3 regions of the Ruegeria sp. CL6 genome follow, and region 2 is predicted to be linked to each of the others. Evidence: riboswitches for the same ligand, from Rfam matches in the RefSeq annotation. Region 2 holds a riboswitch; each other region holds the start of a gene.
What was found. Region 2 has a riboswitch for cobalamin ahead of ACR0LH_RS17065 (hypothetical protein). Riboswitches for the same ligand answer to the same signal wherever they lie in the genome.
Positions count from the first base shown of each region.

Region 1: it holds a riboswitch for cobalamin, as region 2 does, so the genes downstream of both, ACR0LH_RS03480 (CbtB domain-containing protein) here and ACR0LH_RS17065 (hypothetical protein) in region 2, are expected to answer to the same signal.
Region 3: it holds a riboswitch for cobalamin, as region 2 does, so the genes downstream of both, ACR0LH_RS03410 (DUF1636 domain-containing protein) here and ACR0LH_RS17065 (hypothetical protein) in region 2, are expected to answer to the same signal.

Region 1 is NZ_JBQFPR010000001.1:694,515-702,192, forward strand. Features, by position in the region: gene ACR0LH_RS03465 (cobyrinic acid a,c-diamide synthase CobB) at 1-923, shown strand, start outside; gene cobA (uroporphyrinogen-III C-methyltransferase) at 920-1,648, shown strand; gene cobF (precorrin-6A synthase (deacetylating)) at 1,641-2,384, shown strand; cobalamin riboswitch at 2,428-2,634, shown strand; gene ACR0LH_RS03480 (CbtB domain-containing protein) at 2,671-2,841, shown strand; gene ACR0LH_RS03485 (CbtA family protein) at 2,846-3,544, shown strand; gene ACR0LH_RS03490 (hypothetical protein) at 3,611-4,105, shown strand; gene ACR0LH_RS03495 (DUF1636 family protein) at 4,102-4,446, opposite strand; gene ACR0LH_RS03500 (DUF302 domain-containing protein) at 4,588-5,046, shown strand; gene ACR0LH_RS03505 (thiamine pyrophosphate-binding protein) at 5,125-6,744, shown strand; gene ACR0LH_RS03510 (CaiB/BaiF CoA transferase family protein) at 6,731-7,678, shown strand, end outside.
Region 2 is NZ_JBQFPR010000006.1:160,578-168,255, forward strand. Features, by position in the region: gene ACR0LH_RS17040 (hypothetical protein) at 1-335, shown strand, start outside; gene recR (recombination mediator RecR) at 357-950, opposite strand; gene ACR0LH_RS17050 (YbaB/EbfC family nucleoid-associated protein) at 1,015-1,359, opposite strand; gene ACR0LH_RS17055 (DNA polymerase III subunit gamma/tau) at 1,595-3,355, opposite strand; gene ACR0LH_RS17060 (protein-tyrosine phosphatase family protein) at 3,526-4,023, shown strand; gene ACR0LH_RS17065 (hypothetical protein) at 4,026-4,352, opposite strand; cobalamin riboswitch at 4,516-4,738, opposite strand; gene ACR0LH_RS17070 (alpha/beta hydrolase family protein) at 4,875-5,732, shown strand; RNA gene ffs (signal recognition particle sRNA small type) at 5,759-5,857, opposite strand; gene ACR0LH_RS17080 (bifunctional 2',3'-cyclic-nucleotide 2'-phosphodiesterase/3'-nucleotidase) at 5,897-7,678, opposite strand, start outside.
Region 3 is NZ_JBQFPR010000001.1:677,897-685,574, forward strand. Features, by position in the region: gene ACR0LH_RS03380 (hypothetical protein) at 1-267, opposite strand, end outside; gene ACR0LH_RS03385 (TolC family outer membrane protein) at 342-1,760, opposite strand; gene ACR0LH_RS03390 (protein-L-isoaspartate O-methyltransferase family protein) at 1,856-2,509, opposite strand; tRNA gene ACR0LH_RS03395 (tRNA-Cys) at 2,737-2,810, shown strand; gene ACR0LH_RS03400 (NAD(P)-dependent oxidoreductase) at 2,856-3,812, opposite strand; gene ACR0LH_RS03405 (LysR substrate-binding domain-containing protein) at 3,913-4,797, shown strand; cobalamin riboswitch at 4,870-5,076, shown strand; gene ACR0LH_RS03410 (DUF1636 domain-containing protein) at 5,171-5,551, shown strand; gene cobW (cobalamin biosynthesis protein CobW) at 5,548-6,603, shown strand; gene cobN (cobaltochelatase subunit CobN) at 6,618-7,678, shown strand, end outside.

The sequences.
Region 1 (7,678 bases), on a different contig from region 2:
CGGCGGCAACGGCGCTGGGATTTCGGATGTACAATCCCGATCTTCCTTTTGCAGGCGTAATCCTAAACCGCTGCGCCAGCCCTCGTCACGAACGTTTGACACGGCTGGGCATGGAACGCGCCGGGTTACCTGTTTTGGGCGTCTTGCCGCGCCGGGGCGACCTAACGCTTCCTGAGCGGCATCTCGGTCTGATTCAAGCTGTTGAGCACCCTGACCTTGAAAGCGCAATCGTTGGATATGCCGCGTTTCTTCGGGAACACGTGGATCTTGAGGCCATCAAGCGTGCGGCTTCCTCAGGCCCCAAGAGGCCATCTTCATCCGCGCTGCCGCGGCCTCCGGCGCAACGAATCGCGCTGGCTCGGGACGCGGCGTTTTCCTTTACCTACCCACACTTGTTGGAAGGGTGGCGCGCAGCAGGGGCAGAAATTCTGCCCTTTTCACCACTGGCGGATGAGCCGCCCGCACCTGACGCGGATTTGGTCTGGTTGCCGGGCGGCTATCCCGAGCTTCACGCAGGCACACTCGCCGCTGCCACAACGTTCTTAACCGGCTTGCGCAAACACGCAGAAACCAAGCCCGTTCACGGTGAGTGCGGAGGTTACATGACCCTTGGACAAGCCCTTGTCGACAAGGAAGGCGCCCAACATCAGATGGCAGGATTGCTGGGACTGGTCACGTCCTATGAGAAGCGCAAGTTCAACCTTGGGTATCGCCGGGCCGAACTGTTGGCCCCGATGCCCGGATTTGACGTCAAGACACCGCTAAGGGGACACGAATTCCACTACTCCTCCATTCTCGAACAACCGGACGCACCATTGGCGCGCGTTTTCGACGCTGAAGGAGCTGAAGGGCCGCAGACCGGGTCGGTACGCGGCAATGTGACCGGCACGTTCTTTCACCTGATCGCGGAGGCCACGGCATGAGCGGGTTTGTCTCATTCATAGGTTCCGGCCCCGGCGATCCTGACTTGCTGACGCTGAAAGCAGTGGACCGGATGCAAAAGGCGGATGCCGTGCTGTTTGACGACCTCAGCAGCGGACCGATCCTGTCCCACGCGCGGGAGGATGCTGATCTGGTTGGAGTCGGCAAACGGGCGGGACGGCCCTCGCCCAAGCAGGATCACGTTAGCCGACTATTGGTTGATTACGCCAATACCGGCGCACGTGTTGTGCGTTTGAAATCGGGCGATGGGGGCTTGTTCGGACGGCTCGAGGAAGAACTTGTCGCCCTGCGCGAAGCTGGCATCGAGTACGAGATCATTCCGGGCATTCCTTCGGCGGTCGCCGCTGCGGCCGCCGCTGGTATTCCCCTAACCCGTCGGCTGACCGCCCGGCGCGTGCAATTTGTCACAGGCCACGACGTCAGCGGCAAACTGCCCGACGATCTGAATCTGCCCGCTTTGGCCGACCCGGACGCAACCACCGTTGTTTTCATGGGCAAACGGACTTTCCCCCTTCTGGTCAGAGCGCTACACGATCACGGCCTGCCGCTGGACACCCCGGCATTGATGGCCGAATCCGTGTCGACACCCGACCAGAAATTGCATCGCTCCTCGGTCGGTGAACTCTCCGAGAAGTTGGAGGCTGAGATCGGCACAGCCCCTGCCCTGATCCTTTACGGCCCATTGGCAGAGCTTGAAGATGTTTGATCTGACCCTTGTCGGCATCGGTACCGGCAATCCCGACCACGTCACCTTTCAAGGCGCAAAAGCCATTCGGTCGGCGGACCTGATCCTGATTCCCCGCAAGGGTGAAAACAAGGCCGATCTTGCAGGGCTGCGTGAGGAAATCATCCAAGCCGTGACTGATACGCCTCCTCAGATCGCCTATTTCGATATCCCTAAACGCCGCTCGGATGACGGATACCTCCGCGGCGTGGACGAATGGCACGATGCTATTGCCCTTCGTTGGCAACACGCCATATCGGCCCACCCAAAGGCGCAACATGTCGCCCTGCTGATCTGGGGCGATCCGTCGCTTTATGACAGCTCGCTGAGAATTGCGTCGCGCCTGAACCCCCAACCGGAAACTCGGGTGATTCCCGGCATTACTGCTTTGCAGGCGTTGACCGCCGCCCACGCGGTTCCGATCAACGAACTGGGCGCGCCGTATGTCGTGACAACCGGGCGCCGAATCCGAGAGGAAGGATGGCCGCGAAACGCCTCGAAAGTCGCTGTCATGCTGGACGGGGAATGTTCTTTCCAGAGCCTTGAGATGAAAGACTATGACATTTGGTGGGGCGCCTACGTGGGAATGAAAGAGGAAATTCTGATCCAAGGCCCGCTGGCCGAAGTCTCTGGGCGGATTTTGAAAACCCGTGCGCAAGCCCGCGCAGACCACGGGTGGATCATGGATGTCTATTTGCTGAAAAAGCGCGGTATCTGACGCAAAAGGTCGCAAATGGCGATTGCGCCCCTGCCCTCATAAGGGCTAAATGGAGGCGTCTGGTCCTGCCGGAGAAATCCGGATGCTAAGAGGGAATTTGGTGCGACTGCCCATGCAGTCAAGTCCAGAGCCGCCCCCGCGACTGTAAGCGGAGAGCCCTTGTTCAACCAGCCACTCCTGATTTCAGGGGGAAGGCGAACAGGGGCATCGACCCGCAAGCCAGGAGACCTGCCAGGCGAAAAATTGAAACACCGGCCGTCGGGTGCGGCGGCAAAGGAGAAAAAAGATGGCAACACAAACAACAACGGCATCCGCATCGCGCGCTGGCTTCTTTCCGGTCATGTTCGCAGTGGTTCTGGGCCTGGGCGTTATCACGCTGACCGGGCATGTTCAGGCAGCCGCCCTGCACGACGCAGCGCACGACGTTCGTCACGCGACCGGCTTCCCCTGCCACTAAGACCATGTTTAGCCGTATTCTAACCAGCGCGTTGTTCGCTGGTGCTGCAGCGGGGCTGATTGCCGCCTTGCTGCAGTTGGTCTTTGTGCAACCTGTGCTGTTGCACGCGGAGCTGTATGAATCAGGCGAGTTGGTCCATTTCGGCGGAGAGGCCGTCAGCGCTCACCCTGAGCTGCCGGGCATGTTCTCGGACCTGTTCCGCGACGCCCTGAGCGTGATTTTCACCATGCTGACCTATACCGGCTACGCCTTGGTGATGGTGGCGCTGATGTCGGTAGCGGAAGGCAATGGGCACAAGATTGACGGTCGAACTGGCGTGCTTTGGGGTCTGGCCGGATTCGTCGCGTTCCACCTTGCGCCCGGCTTTACGCTGGCCCCTGAGGTGCCCGGAGTTGCTGCGGCCGACGTTTATGCGCGTCAGGTCTGGTGGTTTGCCACCGTTGCGGCTGCGGTAGTCGCCATGTGGCTGATCGCATTCGGCGGAAACCTGATCAGCTACGTGATCGCGGCTGCTCTGCTTCTTGCGCCTCATCTGATCGGAGCGCCGGAGCCGGATGTATTCACCGGACCTGTCCCAACCGAGATCGGCGCGCTGTTTGCCGCTCGTGCTTTTGGTATCGGACTGGTGGCTTGGGTCCTTGTCGGTGCCTTCGCCGGTTATTTCTGGCAGCATGAAGGCCAACGCACCGAAGCAACAGCCTAATCATCGGACAGACACGCGCGCCGGGCTTCACCCGGCGCGTTTTCTTTTTGTTTTCAAGGAACTGAAATGGCACGTTCACTTGCCCTCTTTGCAATCGGTCTTGTTTTCGGCGGGGGCGCTGGTTTCGTCGTTGCCGCCGCAAACGGGGTCACTTTCGACGGTCACGACCACGGAGATCCGTCACACCACTCAGGCACTGCCGCGGAATCGGTGGCGCATGATCACTCTGCCACCGTGAACCTACCCTCAGGCGAAAACGCGCCTGACGTCTCTGTCGCGCTAACGAAAGATCCAATGGCGGGGTGGAACCTGCACGTCATGCCCGAGAACTTCCGGTTCTCACCGGAGAACGCCTCGACCGAGGACAAACCCGGAGAAGGCCACGCACATGTTTATGTCAACGGCGAAAAACTGGCGCGGCTCTATGGCAACTGGATGCATATCAGCGACCTGCCGAAAGGTGAGGTCGAGGTGGCTGTCTCGTTGAACTCGAACAGCCACAGCGCACTGACCGTTGACGGCGCACCCGTCAGCGCCACGATCACGGTTCAGGTCGACTAAAGCGCGGGAATGCGCGCGCGCAAGCACATCCGAAGCCGCCCGCATGGACGGGCGTCTTCGATCCATCCTTCTGGGCTGCTCAGGTAGGTGAGGCAAGTCGCGGCGATATCGTCCGCATCCGCCACCACATCGACCCCCGAAAACACGTAAGACGCCCGCCCCTGCCCTTGCAGCGCCAAGGCTGTGGGTTCAGCGCAACTTCTGAAACAGGCTTGGTCGCCCAATGTTACCTGATCCTGCAGGCCAGCTGTTTTCAGCGCTTGCTGCACTGCCTGCAACTCAGCCGCGTGGTCGCGGGAACCGGAACAACTCTTGCAGATCAATAAGCGTATCTGATCCAAAGCAGACCTCGTTTCCTGTCATCCGCCTGTTTCTGAGCCTTTATGATCCGCCGCGCAATCCTGAAAGCGCACAAGATTGTGACTGCGCGGCGCAGTTGTTTCTGGCAAGTTTCGCTTGGGCACGTCTCAGGAGATCGTCATATGAAAGCTCTCTGGTTTGCGTTGGCAATTTTACCGCTGTCTGCTTGGGCCGAAGGGCCGCTGACCGGTTGGGCTATCTATCCGACCGAGAAAACCTTTGCCGACTTGGTGACTGACACCAAAAAAGCCGTCAAAGAAAACGGGCTGATCGTTGTGACGCAAGCTGGGCCAACCAAAGCAGCCGCTGCGCGCGGGATCACTATTCCGGGCAATCTGGTCATAGGTGTTTTCAACAATGACTACGCGGTAAAGGTTCTTGGGACATCCGTAAACGCGATGATAGAAGCCCCGATCCGGTTTTACGTTACCGAAAACCCCGATGGCACCGCCACGTTGTCTTACAAGACGCCCAGCTTTGTTTTCTCACCCTATTTGCCTGAAGGCGGTGACACGCTGAAAGACATAGCGTCAGACCTGGACACAAAGTTCCAAATTATAGCCGAAACCGCAGTCAATTAGTCACACTGGCGTGATCCGCCTTGCGTCCCGGGCTGTCCTCCGCAATCTGCTGTGAAACAGTTTATCGGAGCACGACTGATGCAGGACCTTTCGCCGCGCGCTGCGGACCTTCTGGCCGAACGTCTTTACGAGGCCGGGTGCCGCCACGCCTTTGGCATGCCGGGTGGTGAAGTTCTGACACTGGTGGACGCGCTGGAACAGGCCGGGATCACCTTTCACCTGACCAAACACGAAAACGCAGCAGGCTTCATGGCCGAAGCCGTGCATCACCGCGACGGCGCGCCGGCCATTCTGGTCGCGACGCTCGGCCCCGGCGCGATGAACGGGATCAACGTGGTCGCCAACGCCCTGCAGGACCGGGTGCCCATGATCGTGCTGACCGGATGCGTCGACGCGGATGAGGCGCTGACCTATACCCATCAGGTCATGGATCACGCGCAGGTCTACCGCTCGATCACCAAAGGGACCTTTACGCTTACTGCAAAAGGCGCGGATATCATTGCGGACAAAGCCGTTTCGCTGGCCAACCAGCCCCGTCCGGGTCCGGTGCATATTGATGTGCCCATCTCGGTCGCGGATACCCGCGTATCGGGTGTCAAACGTCGCAGGCTCACCAAACCCGGCGCGGTCGCGCCCGAGGGGAATTGCGTTGAGAAAGCCCGGCGCTGGGTCACCGAGGCTGAACGCCCCATCGCCATTGTCGGACTTGATGTCCTCTACGATGACTCACGCAACGTCGTGCAGGCGTTTCTGGAACACTTCAACATTCCATTCGTCACCACCTACAAAGCCAAGGGCGTTGTGCCCGAAGATCATCCCTTGTGCTTGGGCGGTGCGGGTCTGTCGCCGTTGGCAGATAAGCACTTGGTGCCGTTGGTCGAACAGGCGGATCTGGTGCTGTGTCTGGGCTACGATCCGATCGAAATGCGCCCCGGCTGGCGCGAGATTTGGGACCCTGATGAGAAACGGGTCATTGATATCTCGGCCGTGGTCAATGACCACTACATGCATCAGGCCGGGTTGAATCTGGTGGCCGATACCGGTGCTACGCTTGAAGCGATTGCCAAGGGCAACCCCGCCCGCAAAACCTGGCCCGGCGATGAGCCTGCCAAGGTCAAATCCGCGTTGGCCCAGGCTTTTCCAACCGATGATGAGTGGGGACCGGCTGCCGTCATCGCTGAAACACGGGCTGTCCTGCCGCTGGAAACGCTGGCCACGGCTGACAGCGGGGCGCATCGCATCCTGCTTAGCCAGATGTGGGAATGTGCCGAGGAACGTGGGTTGATCCAGTCCTCAGCCCTTTGCACGATGGGCTGCGCCGTTCCTATGGCGATCGGCCTGAAACTGGCCGAGCCCGACCGCCCCGTGATCAGCTTTTCCGGGGACGCCGGGTTCCTGATGGTCGCCGGAGAGCTTTCGACCGCCGCCGAATTGGGCGGCAACCCGATATTTCTGGTCTTTGTGGACGCAAGCCTTGCCCTGATCGAATTGAAACAGCGGCAACGGCAGATAGGAAACAAGGGCGTAGACTTTGACCGCCACGATTTCGCGGCAATGGGCCGGGCTTTTGGCGGCAGCGGCCATACGGTCCGCAATCGTTCCGAGTTGCGCGCGGCGCTGGACGCTGCGATGAAGTCCAAAACATTCACTGTGATCGCCGCAGAAATCGACCGAGGAGGCTATGATGGCCGGATCTGAAGGCCCGCTCAAAGGCGTAAAGGTATTGGACCTGTCTCGCATCCTTGCGGGGCCGACCTGCACTCAGCTTCTGGGAGATCTGGGTGCCAACGTGATCAAGATCGAAAACCCCGCAACCAAAGGGGACGACACACGCCAATGGGGGCCGCCCTATGTGGCAGATGCCGACGGAAACCCCTCGGACCTGAGCGCATATTTCATGTCGACCAACCGCAACAAGAAATCGGTCGCCATCGACATCGCGACAGCCGAAGGTCAGGCCGAGATCAAAAGGCTGGCCTCGCACGCGGATATCCTGATCGAGAATTTCAAACCCGGAGGGCTGGCGAAATACGGGTTGGATTACAAGGCGTTGTCGCAAGAGCTTCCCGGACTCGTTTATTGTTCGATTTCGGGCTACGGGCAGACAGGGCCGAATTCGTCGAAACCCGGCTATGACCTGATGGCGCAAGGGTATGGCGGCATCATGTCCTTGACCGGCGACCCCGAGGGCGCTCCGATGAAGGTGGGTGTGGGCATCGCGGATGTGATGTGCGGGATGTACGCAACCGTTGGCATTCTGGCCGCGCTTCGCCATCGTGACCTGACCGGAGAGGGCCAGCAGATCGACCTTGCGCTTGTGGATGCTCAGATCGCATGGCTGATCAACGAAGGGGCCAACTACCTGACCTCTGGCGACGTTCCACAGCGGCGCGGAAACGGCCATCCGAATATCGTGCCTTATGATGTTTATGAAACATCGGACGGCCACGTCATTCTGGCGGTCGGGAATGACAGCCAGTTCGGGCGTTTCTGCGACTTTATCGGACGCACGGAATTGGCCGATGACACCCGTTTTGCCACCAACCCGGCCCGTCTTGAAAATCGGGACGCGTTGAACGCGATCCTTCGCCCCGCCGTTCGGTCTTTTGACACAGAAACCGTGATTACCGAG
Region 2 (7,678 bases):
CGCGTTTTCACGTCTTTGACTGGCCGCCCATTGATGCAGCCAAACCCTATGCGAACTATGGGGTTTTTCAGTGCGAAAATACGCGCTGGCCTGAACACAAGCTGGACGCTGAGCGCAGCACGGAACTGAAAAAGTGGACGGAGTTCAGGCTGTCCAGTGCGAATGGTTGGGTCGGAAGTATCGAAAGCTTTGCCGGGTACTTGAAAGGATCATTTAGGAATGATGCCCTCGGACTAACGGTTCATTTCGAGAACTACAGTGGCGCGCGCGTCCGGTTTGAAGCGGACTATTTGGGGCCACCGGTGCTGATTGACGAAACCGATGGGCTCTATTGACGCGCTACAGCCCGCAACGGCTCACAACTCCTTCCGCGCCCTCAGCGCTGCCGTAATCGTCCCGTCGTCCAGATAGTCCAACTCCCCGCCAATCGGCACACCCTGCGCTAGCGAGGTCAGGCGGACCTGCCCCTCTAGCTGATCGGCGATGTAGTGTGCTGTGGTCTGGCCATCGACGGTGGCGTTCAACGCTAGGATGACCTCGGTAACTCCTTCAGCCATCACCCGGTCCTTGAGGCGGGGGATGCGCAGTTCGTCCGGGCCGACGCCGTCCAGTGCCGATAGCGTGCCGCCCAGAACATGATAGCGGCCTTTGAACACGCCCGCACGCTCCATCGCCCAAAGGTCAGCGACGTCCTCGACCACGCACAGCTCACCAGTCGCGCGGACCTCGCTGTTGCAGATATCGCAGATATCGGTCGTCCCCACGTTGCCACAGTTCAGACATTCGCGGGCGGTGATGGCGACCTGCTGCATGGCATCGGATAGGGGGGTCAGCAGCAGGGCGCGCTTGCGGATCAGGTGCAGCACAGCGCGGCGGGCCGAGCGCGGGCCCAACCCTGGCAGCTTGGCCAACAGGTCGATCAGGTTGTCGATGTCGCTGTTCGAGCTCACTGCGCGCGCTCCTGCAAATGAGCCGGGCAGTGGCGCCCGGCCTGTGTTTCATCAGGAGTGTCTATCAGAACGGCAGCTTGATGTCTGCGGGCAGGCCCATGCTTTCGGTGAGCTTTGCCATTTCTTCCTGCGACCGCTCTGCCGCTTTGGTCTGCGCATCCTTAATGGCGGCAAGGATCAGGTCTTCGACCACTTCCTTGTCGTCGCCGTTGAAGATCGATGGGTCGATGTCCAGACCTTTCAGTTCGCCTTTTGCAGTGGCGGTGGCCTTGACCAGCCCGGCACCGGATTCGCCAACAACCATGATGGTGTTCAGTTCTTCCTGCATGTCGGTCATCTTGGTCTGCAAATCCTGTGCGGATTTCATCATCTTGGCCATGTCGCCCAGACCGCCGAGTCCTTTGAGCATCGTGTTTCTCCTGTAAGTCAGTTTGAAGTCTAAATACGGGCGGCACCCGCGCGGCACAAGGGCCGTAGGTCTCCCGCCCGTCGTCAAGGTCTTTGGCAAGACCTTTCCTCCCGTTGGGCCCGGCAGCGCGGGCCTTGCCCGCGCTGCCGGGCCCAAGTCCGCTCAGGGGTATCGGCGTCAGCCGATGACCCGTGGCGGGCGCGGGAGCATTGCGGGTATTGATTTCGCGAAGGGTTCAATCCTCCTCGAACGGGTCCCATTCGTCTTCGACTTCGGGCAAGGCTTCTGTTTCGACCTTGGCGGCGCGTTCCTCGGGCGTTTCGATCCTTTTGATCCGGGCTTTTGGGAATTGTTCCAGCACCGCCTGAACCAGCGGATGCTGCTCGGCCTGCGCCCGCAGCGCGAGGTCTGCCGCGTCCCTGACCTCGGCGATTGTCGCCGTGTCACCGTCCGATACGACTGATACCGCCCAGCGATTTCCGGTCCAGCGTTGCAACGCCGATCCCAGCCTTTGCGCCAAATCCGTCGGAGCATTGTCGGCCGGAGTGAACTCGATCCGTCCCGGCTGGTACGAAACCAGTCGCACGCCGTTTTCAACCTCGACCAGCAGTTTCACGTCCCGGTTTGTGCGGATCAGTTCGACCACATGTTCAAAGGTCGGATACCGGGCCAAGGCGGTCTGAGTGTCCCGCGCCAAAGCTGCGCTGGGTGCGCCCGCGCCGCCACCTGCTGGCGCCGCGTAAGACCGTGCTGCAGGTGCATGTGCCTGAACGGTGCCGTGCGTCGGCGCTGGCATTCCGCCGCCGGGTCCGCCGTTGGGGGCAGGGGGTGGCGCGTCCTGAAGACGTCTGATCAGATCTTCCGGGGTGGGCAGGTCGGCGACATGGGTCAGCCGGATAATGGCCATTTCCGCCGACATCATCGCATTTGGCGCGGCCGAAACCTCTTCGAGCGCTTTCAACAGCATCTGCCACATCCGGGTCAGGATGCGCATCGGAAGGGCTTCGGCCATCTGAACGCCCCGCGCGCGTTCGTCAGGCGAGACCGTCGGGTCTTCTGCAGCGTCCGGCGTTATCTTGACCACCGAGACCCAATGCGTGATCTCGGCAAGGTCGCGTAGCACGGCCAGTGGGTCGGCACCTTCGGCATATTGGCCGCCCAGCTCCGTCAAAGCTCCGGCGGTATCGCCGCGCAGGATCATGTCCATCAGGTCCAACACTCGCCCGCGATCGGCCAATCCCAGCATGGCCCGCACCTGATCGGCACTGGTTTCCCCGGCACCGTGTGAAATAGCCTGATCCAACAGCGAGGTCGCATCCCGAGCCGATCCTTCCGCCGCGCGGGTGATCAGCGCCAGAGCATCCTCGGCGATCTGAGCGTTCTCGGCAGTTGCGATCTTATTCAGCAGGCCGATCATGTCCTCGGGTTCGATCCGGCGCAGGTCAAAGCGCTGACACCGGGACAGGACCGTCACCGGAACCTTGCGGATCTCGGTGGTGGCGAAGATGAACTTCACGTGCTCGGGCGGTTCTTCAAGGGTCTTGAGCAGAGCGTTGAACGCACTGTTCGACAGCATGTGAACTTCGTCGATGATGTATATCTTGTAGCGTGCACTGGCGGCGCGATATCGGACGCTTTCGATGATCTCGCGAATGTCGTTCACTCCGGTGCGGCTTGCGGCGTCCATCTCCATCACGTCAACGTGGCGGCCTTCCATGATGGCCACGCAGTGTTCGCACTGGCCGCAGGGTTCGATCGTGGCTTTGCCTTCGCCGTCTGGTCCGATGCAGTTCATGCCCTTGGCAATGATCCGCGCCGTTGTGGTTTTGCCGGTGCCGCGAATGCCGGTCATGATGAATGCCTGCGCGATCCGATCGGCCTCGAATGCGTTTTTCAGCGTGCGCACCATCGCGTCCTGGCCCACGAGGTCGGCAAAAGTTTCAGGACGGTATTTACGCGCGAGCACCTGATAGGCGGGGCTTGGAGTTTCGGTCATGTCTGCTCTGTCGGATTCGTATCAGCTTTGCAGCGTAGTGACCCCCGCCGCCTACGTCCACAGCAGGGTGCGATGAATTTCGATTTGGCATGGCAGATCGCAGGAGGTACAGCTTTCGGTAAGTATGTTTGCCCCGTTCGCGGGCTTTCTATGCAGGCTGCGTGGTTTTTTTGGACAAGTTTGAAATCTATCCCGTACCGATTGGTTCCGGCTTGGTGGCCTTGGCTCCGATACCGGGTCGGCATGGGGACTACGCTGGGGATCTGGGAACACTCCTTGAATGGCGGCCAGATCTGGTGATCTCAATGACGACGGACATCGAAATGGCAGATGCCAGGGCGAGCGGGCTGGGACACGATTTGCAGTGCAATTCGGTCAAATGGGTTCACCTGCCGATCGAAGATTTTGGTGCCCCGTCATCAGGGTCGCAAACAGAATGGTCGGAAGTCAGCGCTGCGGCGCTGCGGATACTTTCAGGTGGCGGCAAGGTTCTGGTGCACTGCCGGGGCGGGTGCGGGCGTTCCGGAATGACGGTATTGCGCCTCATGGTGGAAAGCGACGAAACCCCCGAGCAGGCTCTGCGCCGATTGCGGGCCGCAAGGCCATGCGCAGTGGAAACCGCCGCGCAGCTTGCCTGGGCGACGGCACCGGTTCCGCGTGGCGCTTGACGTCACACCCCGAGCTGATGCTGCGCGTCGGACGCTGGTCGCGCCGCAAGTGTTGTCACTTCGAGCATTGCGCACGGCAATTCAGAAACAACTCCGGCTGGCATGAAGGTTGTGTCCTGACCGAACATCAGGTCGGCGTATTCATTTAAGATTGCGGCGGGCGTGTCAGAGCCGATGCCGCAAAACACCCTGATCTGAGCGTGATCCGCGCGAAAACGTGCGGTGCACCCGTCGGCGCAATGAGCCAGCTCGCCGCTGCCCTCCACCTCGAATTCACGGTTGGTCGCAGGCTGCGCGGTCGCCATCGCATCCGCCAATGCGCGCGCCATCTGAGCCAGCGCCGGGCAGGGTCTGCCGGTCCTCTGGCATACCGTTGCCGAAAATTCGTGAGTTTTTGTCTTCCAGATCATACTGCGCCCTCCGCGCGTTGGCCGGGGCATTGGTCAGGAAGGTTCAGCGAACTGAAGACCTGCCCGGACGCCCCGCCCGAGTTTCGGTTTTGGTTCGATGGCAGGTCTCCTGACTTGCGGGTCTTCGCGTTGCCGACCTTCCCAGCCATTTGGCCAGTGGTGTCTCGGCATTGCTCACCGCTTACAGTTGCGGGGGCAGTCGCGGCCTTGGTCCGTTCCGGTTTCTCCGGTTGGGACCGCACCGTGTTCCCTTTTCATCCCGCCCCCAGAGATCGGGAACGAGAACCATCACGCCATCGCTAGCGGGTGAAATCCTTCCGAGTCAAGCGTGCAGTAGAATTCAAACGGACGCATGGTCACTCTTGCGCGCTCTTGACTCTGTGGGTGCAAATGGCCCGATAGGAGAGTGAACCGAACAGTTCAGTAGCTTCGAGAGGGCCCATGTTGGATAACTTGCAGTCGGTGCTGATCGAGGATTTCTTGATTCCCTCTGGCCAGGCAAAATTGTCGGCGCGATTGTATTTGCCGATGACAAAGCCAGAGATTGCCGTTGTCGTGCACGGCGCGACGGGTGTTCCGCGAGATTACTACCAGCACTTCGCTCACTGGCTGGCGGCCGAACAGGGTATCGCCTGTCTGACCTACGACTACAGCGATTTCGGCGATTCCCTGACAGGGCGGAGGCAGGACGCGCAGGCGACAATGGCGGGTTGGGCCTTGAATGACATGCCTGCGGCGCGCGCCGAAATGCGTAGACGGTTCCCTAACGCGCAACAGTGGAGCATCGGTCATTCCCTTGGTGGCATGCTCGGCCCCGTTTCGCCCGATTGTGAACAGATCGACCGTATGATCTGTATTTGTTCGGGTCTGGCGACTTTGTCAGATCACCCGTGGCCCTACCGCGCCTTGGCTTCGATGTTCTGGTACGGCCACGTGCCTCTGGTTGTAAAATCTTTGGGGTACCTTCCGGGCAAGGCCACCGGGTTTGGCGCTGATCTGCCGTCAGGTGTGTATTGGCAGTGGCGCGATTGGTGCACTGCGCCCCAGAATTACCTGCCCGAAATCGGAAAAAGCCTACCGGCTGCGGACTGGTCCAAGCACGGAAAGCCCGTGGAATTGTTTGCGCTTGAAGACGACCAACTGGCGCCGCCAAAGGCCGTGTGGCGTCTGGCCAACCTTTATGGTCCAAGTGCACGTCGGAATCTGTTGTCAGCGCAAGATTTTGGATTGAAACAGATTGGGCATATCGGAATCTTTGCACGCCGAAGCGCCGCCATTTGGCCCCGTTTGATCGCCTGACGCGGTAACAAATATTCGGTTTGGAGAAGTGAGAGGTTGGACATCGACCCAAGCGGGGCTCGTTGTGGCTGCTTCCTTCCGGACCTGACCAGGTTGGCGAGGCGCTCGCCCGCGCCAACCTCTCAGGGGTCGATATAGGCATCTGTCGCGCAAATGACAACCCGTCAGAGTGTCAATCGAATTTGCGTAAACCCACTGTCGTCCTGCTCGATTGGTTTTGGGTCGAATTCGTCCAGTTCGGCCAAGTGTTGCAGGGCTTTGGCCCCGGTTCTCAGGATGGCAAAAGCGCCTGGCACTGGCGCAAGCGTGAACGGAGGTTTGGCGTTGTCCAGCGGATCAGGGTCGGTCACTCCAGACAGGTAATCCCGCAGGGTGCGTTGAATTGGCAAGACCGGCAGGGGAATTTGCGGTGCGCTATCAACAAATGGAAAATGCCCGCCGCCATTTGCCCTGTAGTTGTTCAGGGCAACTACGAAAGACTGCGACTTGCAAATGGGGTGGCCGTCGAACTGCAGGTCGCGAATCCGGCTGTTCAATGGGTTGGTCATGTCGCCGCCCATATCGAAACGGGCAGGGTGGCTGAGGTCGATCTGGTAGGTCAGACCGTGCAGGACATCAAAGTTGTGACCGGCGCGCCCGGGGCTCAATAAGTCTCGCTGGTGGCCCGGCTGCATCTGGTTGAGGACACTGGCCGACATTTCGAGCCATTCCTTCACTTGCTCTGCCGTGACGATGACGGCCATCAATTCGTTCGGAAAAATGCTGAGGTCGTGAACATGGCGCAAGCGGATCTGGCCCGGCGGCACGTCGGTAAAAAAGCGCGGCCCGGCACGGCCCCCGAATTTTGAAGGCGAAACCGCCGATAGGACCGGAAGGCTCTCGAGCGGGGTGCCTTTCAGGTAGGGCCGCAGGGCCGCAGCCTGAGCCGATGCCACCAGCGCAAGCCCACGATCCGCAGCGCAAAAACTGAAGTAGCTGTGCAGATGCCGCCGTGTTTTCCCAACAGGCTGGTCAGATATCTTTCGCGTAGCAGCATGTGCTTCGGCAAACAGGCGTTGAATTTCCGGGTCTTCTACTGGCGGGTTCAGAGGCGCGGTGGGCGATATGGGGCGCAGGTCTGCGCGTTGGCTGGTGACCCTCCATTTTCCGTTTTGTTCCGCGCTGAGGTTCAGGTCAATCACCCCCAGATGCGACCCCGCAGCGCCGGGCATCACGACCGGCTTTCCATGGACGAAACCTTTTTGCCAATCGACATGCTCCAATCCGTCATGCGCAGCCCCGGGAAGCGTCAGATGCGAATGTCCAGCGATGATCGCGTCGATGCCACCCACGGCCGCCAAGGGGATAATGGCGTTTTCGATCAGGGGTTCCGGCGCCGAAGTGCCCAGCCCGGTATGCGCCAGCGCGATTATCAGGTCGCATCCGGCAGACTTTAGCTCTTTCGTTTTGGTTCGTGCGCAAGTCACGATGTCGTCTATGTCCACGACACCTTTCAAATGGTTGGCCTCCCACTTGGCCGTTTGCGGAGGCAGGACAGAAAAGACGCCAATTTTCAAAGGGGCTATCTGCCCGTTTGCGCTGATGGAGCGGTCTAGAATCGCTTGGCTTTGCCAGATCGGAGCCGCGTCCTGCCGGGTGGCATTGCTGCAAAGAACCGGGCACGGTGCCTGCCCCATCACTCGATCCAGGACATCCAGTCCGAACCCGAAATCGTGGTTACCCAATCCAATCGTGTCATATCCGAGCATGTCGAACGCCTGCATCAGGATGTGACGTTCATCTGTTTGCCCAACTGCCCACTCTCCGATCGGAGCACCCTGCAGCGCGTCGCCATTGTCGAATAGCAGAGCCAGGTCTCCGCGCTCCTCGGCCTGCGCCCGCGCCTGTTTGATCAGGCTTGCGGTGCGTGTCAGGCCGATGGAAGGGTCCGGGCTGTCGCTGTAGTA
Region 3 (7,678 bases), on a different contig from region 2:
TTTTTGGTCGACAATGTCCGAGGCGCGCAGAAGCATGGGTTTAGCCGCAGCGTTGGCCGACCCCTTCGCCTCAGTCCCGGATTGAGATTGTTCTGGACCCTCAGGCGTTTCACTGACGCGCAAGGCGTCCGTCAGCACCAGTCGGCCGGGGCGTCGCGCTAACGAAGTCGGAACCAGATCAGGGATTTTCCGACCTTCTTCCCCGACCAGACGTTTGATAGAGGACAAAACGTCCTCTACGCTCCCGTTTGCGACTTTATCCGTCATTCCGCACTACCACTCTGTCCTCAGAATCGAGTGTAGCCAAACACTTCGGACCTCACAACAGTCAGAGTCGCCCCTTAGTCGCGACGCAACGCCTTGAGAACGCGATCCAAGTCCTTGCTCTGCTTGCTGACCTGCGCCGGTGCGCGCTTGACCAGATTGTAGTACAGCGTCGGGTCGTAGATTTGCACAGCCAGACCCAGACGTTCGGCCGTCAGCAGACCCTGCGCCTGCAGCAAATCATAGGCCGCACGTGACCGCTCTGTGCGCGATCCAACCTCGGTCAACTGCGCGTTCAGCAAGTCCTGCTGAGCGTTCAGGACGTCCAGCGTGGTCCGAGCGCCCAATGTCGCTTCTTCCCGGATACCGTCAAACGCAACCTGCGAGGCGCGGACCTGCTCGGTCGATGCTCTCAGGCTAGCGGTCGCTGCTTGGAAACGCGCATAGGCGTCGGCAACGCCCTGCGTGATGTCTTTCTGCACGTTCAACAGGTTCGCGCGCGAGGCATCACGGGTTGCCATGGACCGCCGTACGTTCGCCGCCAGACGGCCGCCAGCATAGATCGGCTGGTTGAAGTTCAACGAGATGGACGCATCTTCAAGGTTATCGTCGTTGTCATAGCTTTCACGGATACCCGCGTCTGCGTTCAGGCTCACGTTCGGGCCAAGGTTTGCACGCTGCTGCTGAACCGCCAGGTCAAAAGCCCGGACTTCGTGCTGAGCGGACAGGATTGCAGGGTGGTTGCGCTGTGCCAGCGCAATCGCTTCCGACTCAGAAGCCGGAAGGTTGGGCAAGCTCGGCTGACCCGCAGTCGCCCCCGGCGATTTGCCGACAGCGTTCACATATTCCGCCTGAGCCCTGCTCAGGTTACCGCGGGCAATCGCGAGTTCCGCCTGAGCACTGGCAAGCTGCGCTTCGGACAGCGCCACGTCAGTGCGCGTCACCTCGCCCACGTCGAACCGGTCCTGAGACGCCCGAAGTTCTTCGGCAGACACATCGACGTCATTAAGCTGAATCTGAACTGTTTCTTCCTGAAGAACGACTTCCAAATAGGCGTTCACAGCGCGGAAAAGCACAAGTTGTTCAATATCAATCAGGTTTTGCCGGGTGGACAGAACGATTTCCTGTGCCGCCTGCTTGCCCAGGATTGCGAAGCCGCCATCGTAGATCAACTGACTCAGCGTAAGGCCGGTGAAAAAGGTCGAGGGCTCGTCCCTCACGACCACGTCGTTTACATTCGAGCGCGTGTAATCCTGACTAACCTGCACGGTCCAGTTGATGATCGGCCGCAGCGCAGACAGGGCAATGGCCACATCTTCGTCCGCTGCACGCAACAGCGCCCGGTTCTGCTCAAGCAGCCCGCTTGTGTTGTACGCGCCAATGAAAGCATCGGTCAGGTTGTCGGCCCAAGCCGCCCGCCCCGGAACAACGCTGAGTGCGATACCAGCCGTCAACGCCAAAGCCTTGACCAGCTTACCTCCCGACTTAGAACTCATTACGAAATCCTCTCAAATCAAAATTACGCAGCCCTACGTGTAGTTTGCGCCTTTGTTTTCAACTAATCAAGGCGGCAGAATAATCTGTCTGCAAATTATAGCGAAAATGCACGTTCCGCGGAAAATGCCTGCAGTATCGGCGCGTTGGCGTTAAACGCATGGCGCCAAGTCACGCGACCACCGGATTTATGACCGATCCGCACAGTCCCCAGCTCACCCTCCATGAAAAGGCAAGCGATGCGCCCATGCTCTTTAAGCTGGTCAATCAGTGCATCTGGCACTTGCTCTACACCGCCTTGGACCATGATCACGTCATAAGGGCCATGTTCGGTCGCGCCTTGCTCAAGGGGACCGACATGCACGATAGCGTTGTCCGCGTCCGCTTCCATAAGGAGCGTTTGGGATTCTGCTGCCAGATCCTCATCCTCCTCGACAGCCACGACCAACTGAGCCATGCGCGCCGCTACGGCGGTCGAGTAGCCGATCGCCGACCCCACGTCGAGAACCACTTCTTCGTTTGAAATATTAAGCGCGTCCAACATCTTAGCCAGAGTGCGAGGCTCCAGCATGCTACGCCCGCCACCAAGGTCGATCAATCCCTCGACATATGCGGCCTCTCGCTGGGCATCCGGTACAAAGTTTTCCCTTTTCACGTTCAACATCGCGTCGATGATGGGGAACTTCGTTACATCGGAAGGCCGGATTTGCGTATCAACCATCGTGCGGCGCCGGGCTGCGAAATCTGTCATTGGATCGCTCTTACTATTCCCTTGGATTACCGGCTTTTGCCATATCGCGGCTGAACCGGCAACGGCCAGACGACGAAACTTTTGCCGCAGAACAGGAAATCTTTGCAATGAGCTAAGGATGCTGGCGCTCAAGGCGTGGAATTTTGAGTGCAACCCTCTGGACGCCCCAGACGAAAGCTGTTAAAACGCCTGTCACACCACGGCAAGTATTTGATTTTACTTGAAAAGGCGAGTTGGCGGAGTGGTGACGCAGCGGATTGCAAATCCGTGTACACCGGTTCGATTCCGGTACTCGCCTCCATCTCCTCAATATGACCACAAAATTCCCGCGCCGCGCCGAATTGCGTCATTCGGCCCCACGACCCGTCGGGACTACCTCATAGCCGGGTTCTTCCGGCTCATCGTCTTCCATTTCAACGGGAAACCCGGGGGCGGTGATGTCTAGACCCGTCGCGTCCTCAAGACGGCGAATAATGTTGGGAGAGAGCTCTCGGTCGCCGTAACGCGCTATTCCATCGTCAAAAATGCGCATCATCAGCGGGTTCATTTCCAGCGGGACACCCGCGCGGTCTGCGACCTCTTGAAACAGGCCAATGTCCTTTTTCACAAGATCCATGGTGAACGAAATATCCCTTGAACCGTTCAGGATGACCTGGCTTTCGGTCTCATGAACGAATGAGGTCCCCGAGGAGATCTTGATCGCTTCGTATGTCGTATTCAGGTCCATCCCCGCAGCCTTGGCCGTTACCAACGCTTCGGCGCAGGTAATCAGATTCGCCGTTGCAAGGTAATTTGTCAGGACTTTCAACACTGACGCGGACCCCAGATCCCCGGTATGTAGAATACGCCTGCCCATTGTTGTCAGGAACGGCAATATGCGCTCGAAAGTCTGTCGGTCACATCCCGCGAAGATCGAGATATTGCCCGTTGCCGCGCGATGACACCCACCTGAGACCGGGCAATCAACGGCAGCCCCTCCGCGGTCCATGACCAGTGCGCCCAGACGCTTTACCTCGGCTTCGTCTGTCGTGGACATCTCCATCCATATCTTTCCCGGCCTAACCTCGGGCAACATGTCCTGCATCACAGCGTCCGAAGCGGCAGGAGACGGCAGACACGTGATCACGGCATCGCAATCGCGCATCATTTGCGCCGGGCCTTCGGCGGCCTGCGCGCCTTTGGCGACAAATTCGGAAACCAGATCCGAGCTTAGGTCATGGACGACCAGATCAACGCCGTTTCGCAAAAGCGAGCCTGATAGCTTCGCGCCGACATTGCCCAATCCGATAAAGCCCACTTTCATAGCGATTCCTCCCGATAGATTCACCCCGACTATCCTTGTTGCGAAACACGAACTGAAACGAATAATAATCGGCTTTATGACATGAATTTTTTGGTGATAAATGGATCGTGTTCCCAACCTCGTATGGCTGCGCAGCTTTGAATCCGCGGCACGGCACTTGAATTTCACGACAACGGCGCGTGAACTTGGGCTGACCCAGACCGCCGTATCGCTGCATATCCGGTCTCTGGAAGCTGAGCTGGGCCAGCAACTGTTCACCAGAAAAGCGCGGCGGCTGGACCTGACCGAACTGGGCCAGTCCTATTCTCTGACTGTCAGACGTGCGCTGGCCGATATCTCGCTGTCTACCAACAGTCTGTTCGGTCCAACATCGCGCCAGACATTGACGGTAAGGGCTGCGATCTCAACGGCGACATATTGGATCGCCGCCGAGTTGCCAGATTTCTGCGCACGGCACTCAGGTACTCCTGTCCGCCTTGTGTCACATATCTGGAATGACAACCTCGCTCCTGATGACGTGGATGTTGAAATCAGGTTGGGATACGGGGACTGGCCGGGTGTGACATCGGAAAAGCTGACCGAGGAAAGGCTGGTTCCCGTAAAGCGCGCAGGCGGGGCGCTGTCAAAGCTGAAAGACCTGCAATCCGGCCCCCTGATCCACATCCTTGGATACGAGGACAATTGGGCACGTTATTTTGAAGCGACCGGGCTGGCGCATCCCAGCATGCCGCCGCTGTATTCTGCCGACACCTCTGTCGCCGCGCTGCAACTGGTGATGGCCGGAGCGGGTTATGCGACGATATTGGAGCGTTTTGCCAGAAACGCCATTGCCCAGGGCGCGCCCATTGAACTGGCCGGACCCGCGATTCCCTTTGCGCAATCGCACTACCTGATCTGCGGGCCAGAAGAACCTCATCCCTCGGCGGCGGTCGGGCTGTTTCGTGCCTGGCTGCGTGAAAGGGTGGCAGAACATGCCGCTGACTGACATTGGCTGGTCGCTTTTCTAACCTAGAGGATTTCATACCGTCCGCCACGCTTGACAAGCCCCCCACCCGTGCCGCATGTCCGATCCGTTGGTGTCCTCGATAGAGGATGAAAAGGGAATGTGTCAGCGGATCTTCCGTAAAACACAGCCGCCCCCGCGACCGTGACCGGAGAGGGTGCCCAAAGCCACTGGCCGAAAGGCCGGGAAGGCGGGACATCCGACAGAGGCCCGCCTCTGACATCCGCAAGCCGGGAGACCTGCCAGCACCCGAAGATGTAACCGGACGGGGTGTTCCGGTGTCGGGCCCATGTCGCAACACGTGGCCCGCATGAGACCCCGTCCCCCACAAAGAGGATTTGGGGGGATGAGAGACATGACCGAGACCGCTCCGGTCGAACTGCTGGTCTGCACCACCTGCCGACGGGGTCTGCCTGTCGAGGATGACGCGCAGCGGCCTGGCGCTTTGCTGCACAAAGCTCTTGAGCAAGCCGAACTGCCAGAGGGCGTGACCCTGAAAGCGGTGGAGTGCCTGTCGAATTGCGATCAGGGATGCTCGATCGTTTTGCGCGGCGGGCCGGATCGCTGGACGTTCGTGTATGAACACCTCAATGAAAGCGATCACGTCGAAACCATCGTCGAAGGCGCGACCAAGTACCTTGCGACCGAAGACGGCCTGGTCAAATGGCGCGAGCGCCCTGAACATTTCCGCAAAAACTGCGCAGCCCGCATTCCCCCGATTGGAGCCCTGAAATGAGCAATCTTGAGAAACTTCCTGTCACCGTGATCACCGGCTTTCTGGGCTCGGGCAAGACCACGTTGGTGCGTCATCTGATGCAGAACCCACAGGGCAAGCGTCTGGCCATCGTGGTCAACGAATTCGGCGATGTGGGTGTGGATGGAGACATCCTGAAGTCCTGCGCTATTCCTGATTGTCCGGCGGAAAACATCATGGAACTGGCGAACGGCTGCATTTGCTGCACCGTGGCCGATGATTTCATCCCCACGATCGAGGCGCTGATGGCGCTTGAGCCGCGTCCAGATCACATCCTGATCGAAACATCCGGTTTGGCGCTGCCGAAGCCGCTGCTGAAGGCGTTCGACTGGCCCGATCTCCGCTCGAAAATCACTGTCGATGGCGTGATCGCTCTGGCCGATGCCGAGGCCGTCGCCGCCGGTCGCTTTGCCCCCAATGTCGAGGCGGTGGATGCCCAGCGCATGGCCGACGATTCCATCGACCACGAAACGCCTCTGTCCGAGGTGTTCGAGGATCAGATTTCCTGCGCCGATATCATCCTGCTGACCAAGCCCGATCTGGCCGGTCCCGAGGGCGTCGCCAAAGCCAAAGAGATCATCGCAGCCGAAGCCCCGCGCCCTCTGCCCGTGGTTGAGGTCGCCGAAGGCGTGGTGGACGTGCGCGTCGTGTTGGGCCTTGAGGCCGCCGCCGAGGATGACATGGACGCCCGCCCCAGCCATCATGACGGCCACCACGATCACGAGCATGACGATTTTGAAAGCATCATCGTCGAACTGCCCGAGCAAACCGACCCCCTCGATCTGGTTGCCAAGATCGAACGACTGGCCAAGGAACTGAATATCCTGCGCGTCAAAGGCTATGCGGCCGTTCAGGGCAAACCGATGCGCCTGCTGGTTCAGGCCGTGGGTGCGCGCGTGCGTCATCAGTATGACCGCCCGTGGGAACCCGGCGAGGATCGCTGCTCACGTCTGGTGGTGATCGCCGAACATGACGACATCAAAGAGGCTGAAATCCGCGATATCCTCGTGGGGGTCACCGAGGCCGCCGAGTAAGCACAGGGTAAACCATGCACGTCGTCTTCCGCGAAAGCCACGGGCTCGAGGAATCCGAGACCCCGACCGATCTGGGCCAGAGCCCGGCGGATTTGGTGGTGCTGTCCTTCTCGGACAGCGACCTCGGCGCTTTCGCGGCGGGCTGGCATCGCGGTGGCGGGCCGGAAGGTCGGATGCCGACCCTGCGGCTGGCTAATCTGACGGCGCTGAAACATCCCCTCTCGGTGGATACCTATGTCGAGCAGACGCTTGATGGTGCAAAGGGCATCCTGATCCGTCTGATCGGCGGAGTGCCTTATTGGGCCTACGGGTTGCAACAGGTTCTGGCGCTGGCGCAGGCCAAGGGGATCGCCGTGGCCGTCCTGCCCGCTGACGGGCGCGAGGATACAAGGCTGGACGACTATTCCACCCTGCCCGTTTCGACCCTGCGCCGGTTGGCGCATCTGTGCGATACGGGCGGCGAAGTTGCAGCTCAGGCTGCCTTGGCGCAAATGGCGCTGGCTGCGGGGCTTTATGCCGGGCCGGTAATGGGTGCCAAAACCCTGCCCGAATGTGGCGCATGGTGCCCGGATCGGGGCGTGATCCCGGTAGAAAAGGCGTTCACTGGTGATGCAAAACGTATCCCCGTCACGTTCTATCGCGCCTATCTGACCTCGGCCGATACTGCACCGGTGGCCGCGCTGATCCGCAGCCTCCGTGCGCGGGGATTGGACGCCGTGGGCCTGTTCGCCCCCTCGCTGAAAGCCCCGGCCGCCGCTGACTGGCTGCGTGAAAACATCTCAGCGCTGAACCCGTCGGCTATCATCAACGCCACCTCATTCTCTGGCAAAGGCGCGTCGGGTACGTCCCCCTTGGACGCCGCGAATGTCCCGGTGTTTCAGGTCGCACTGGCCACCTCGCGCCGCAAAGCCTGGGCCGAGGCGGAGCGCGGTCTGTCCCCCGCCGACCTCGCCATGCATGTGGTGCTGCCCGAAGTGGATGGGCGGATCAACGCGGGCATTGCGTCCTTTAAGGAACCAGGCAAACGCGATCCCGATCTCGAATATTCCCGTTTCGCGCACCGGGCCGAAAGTGA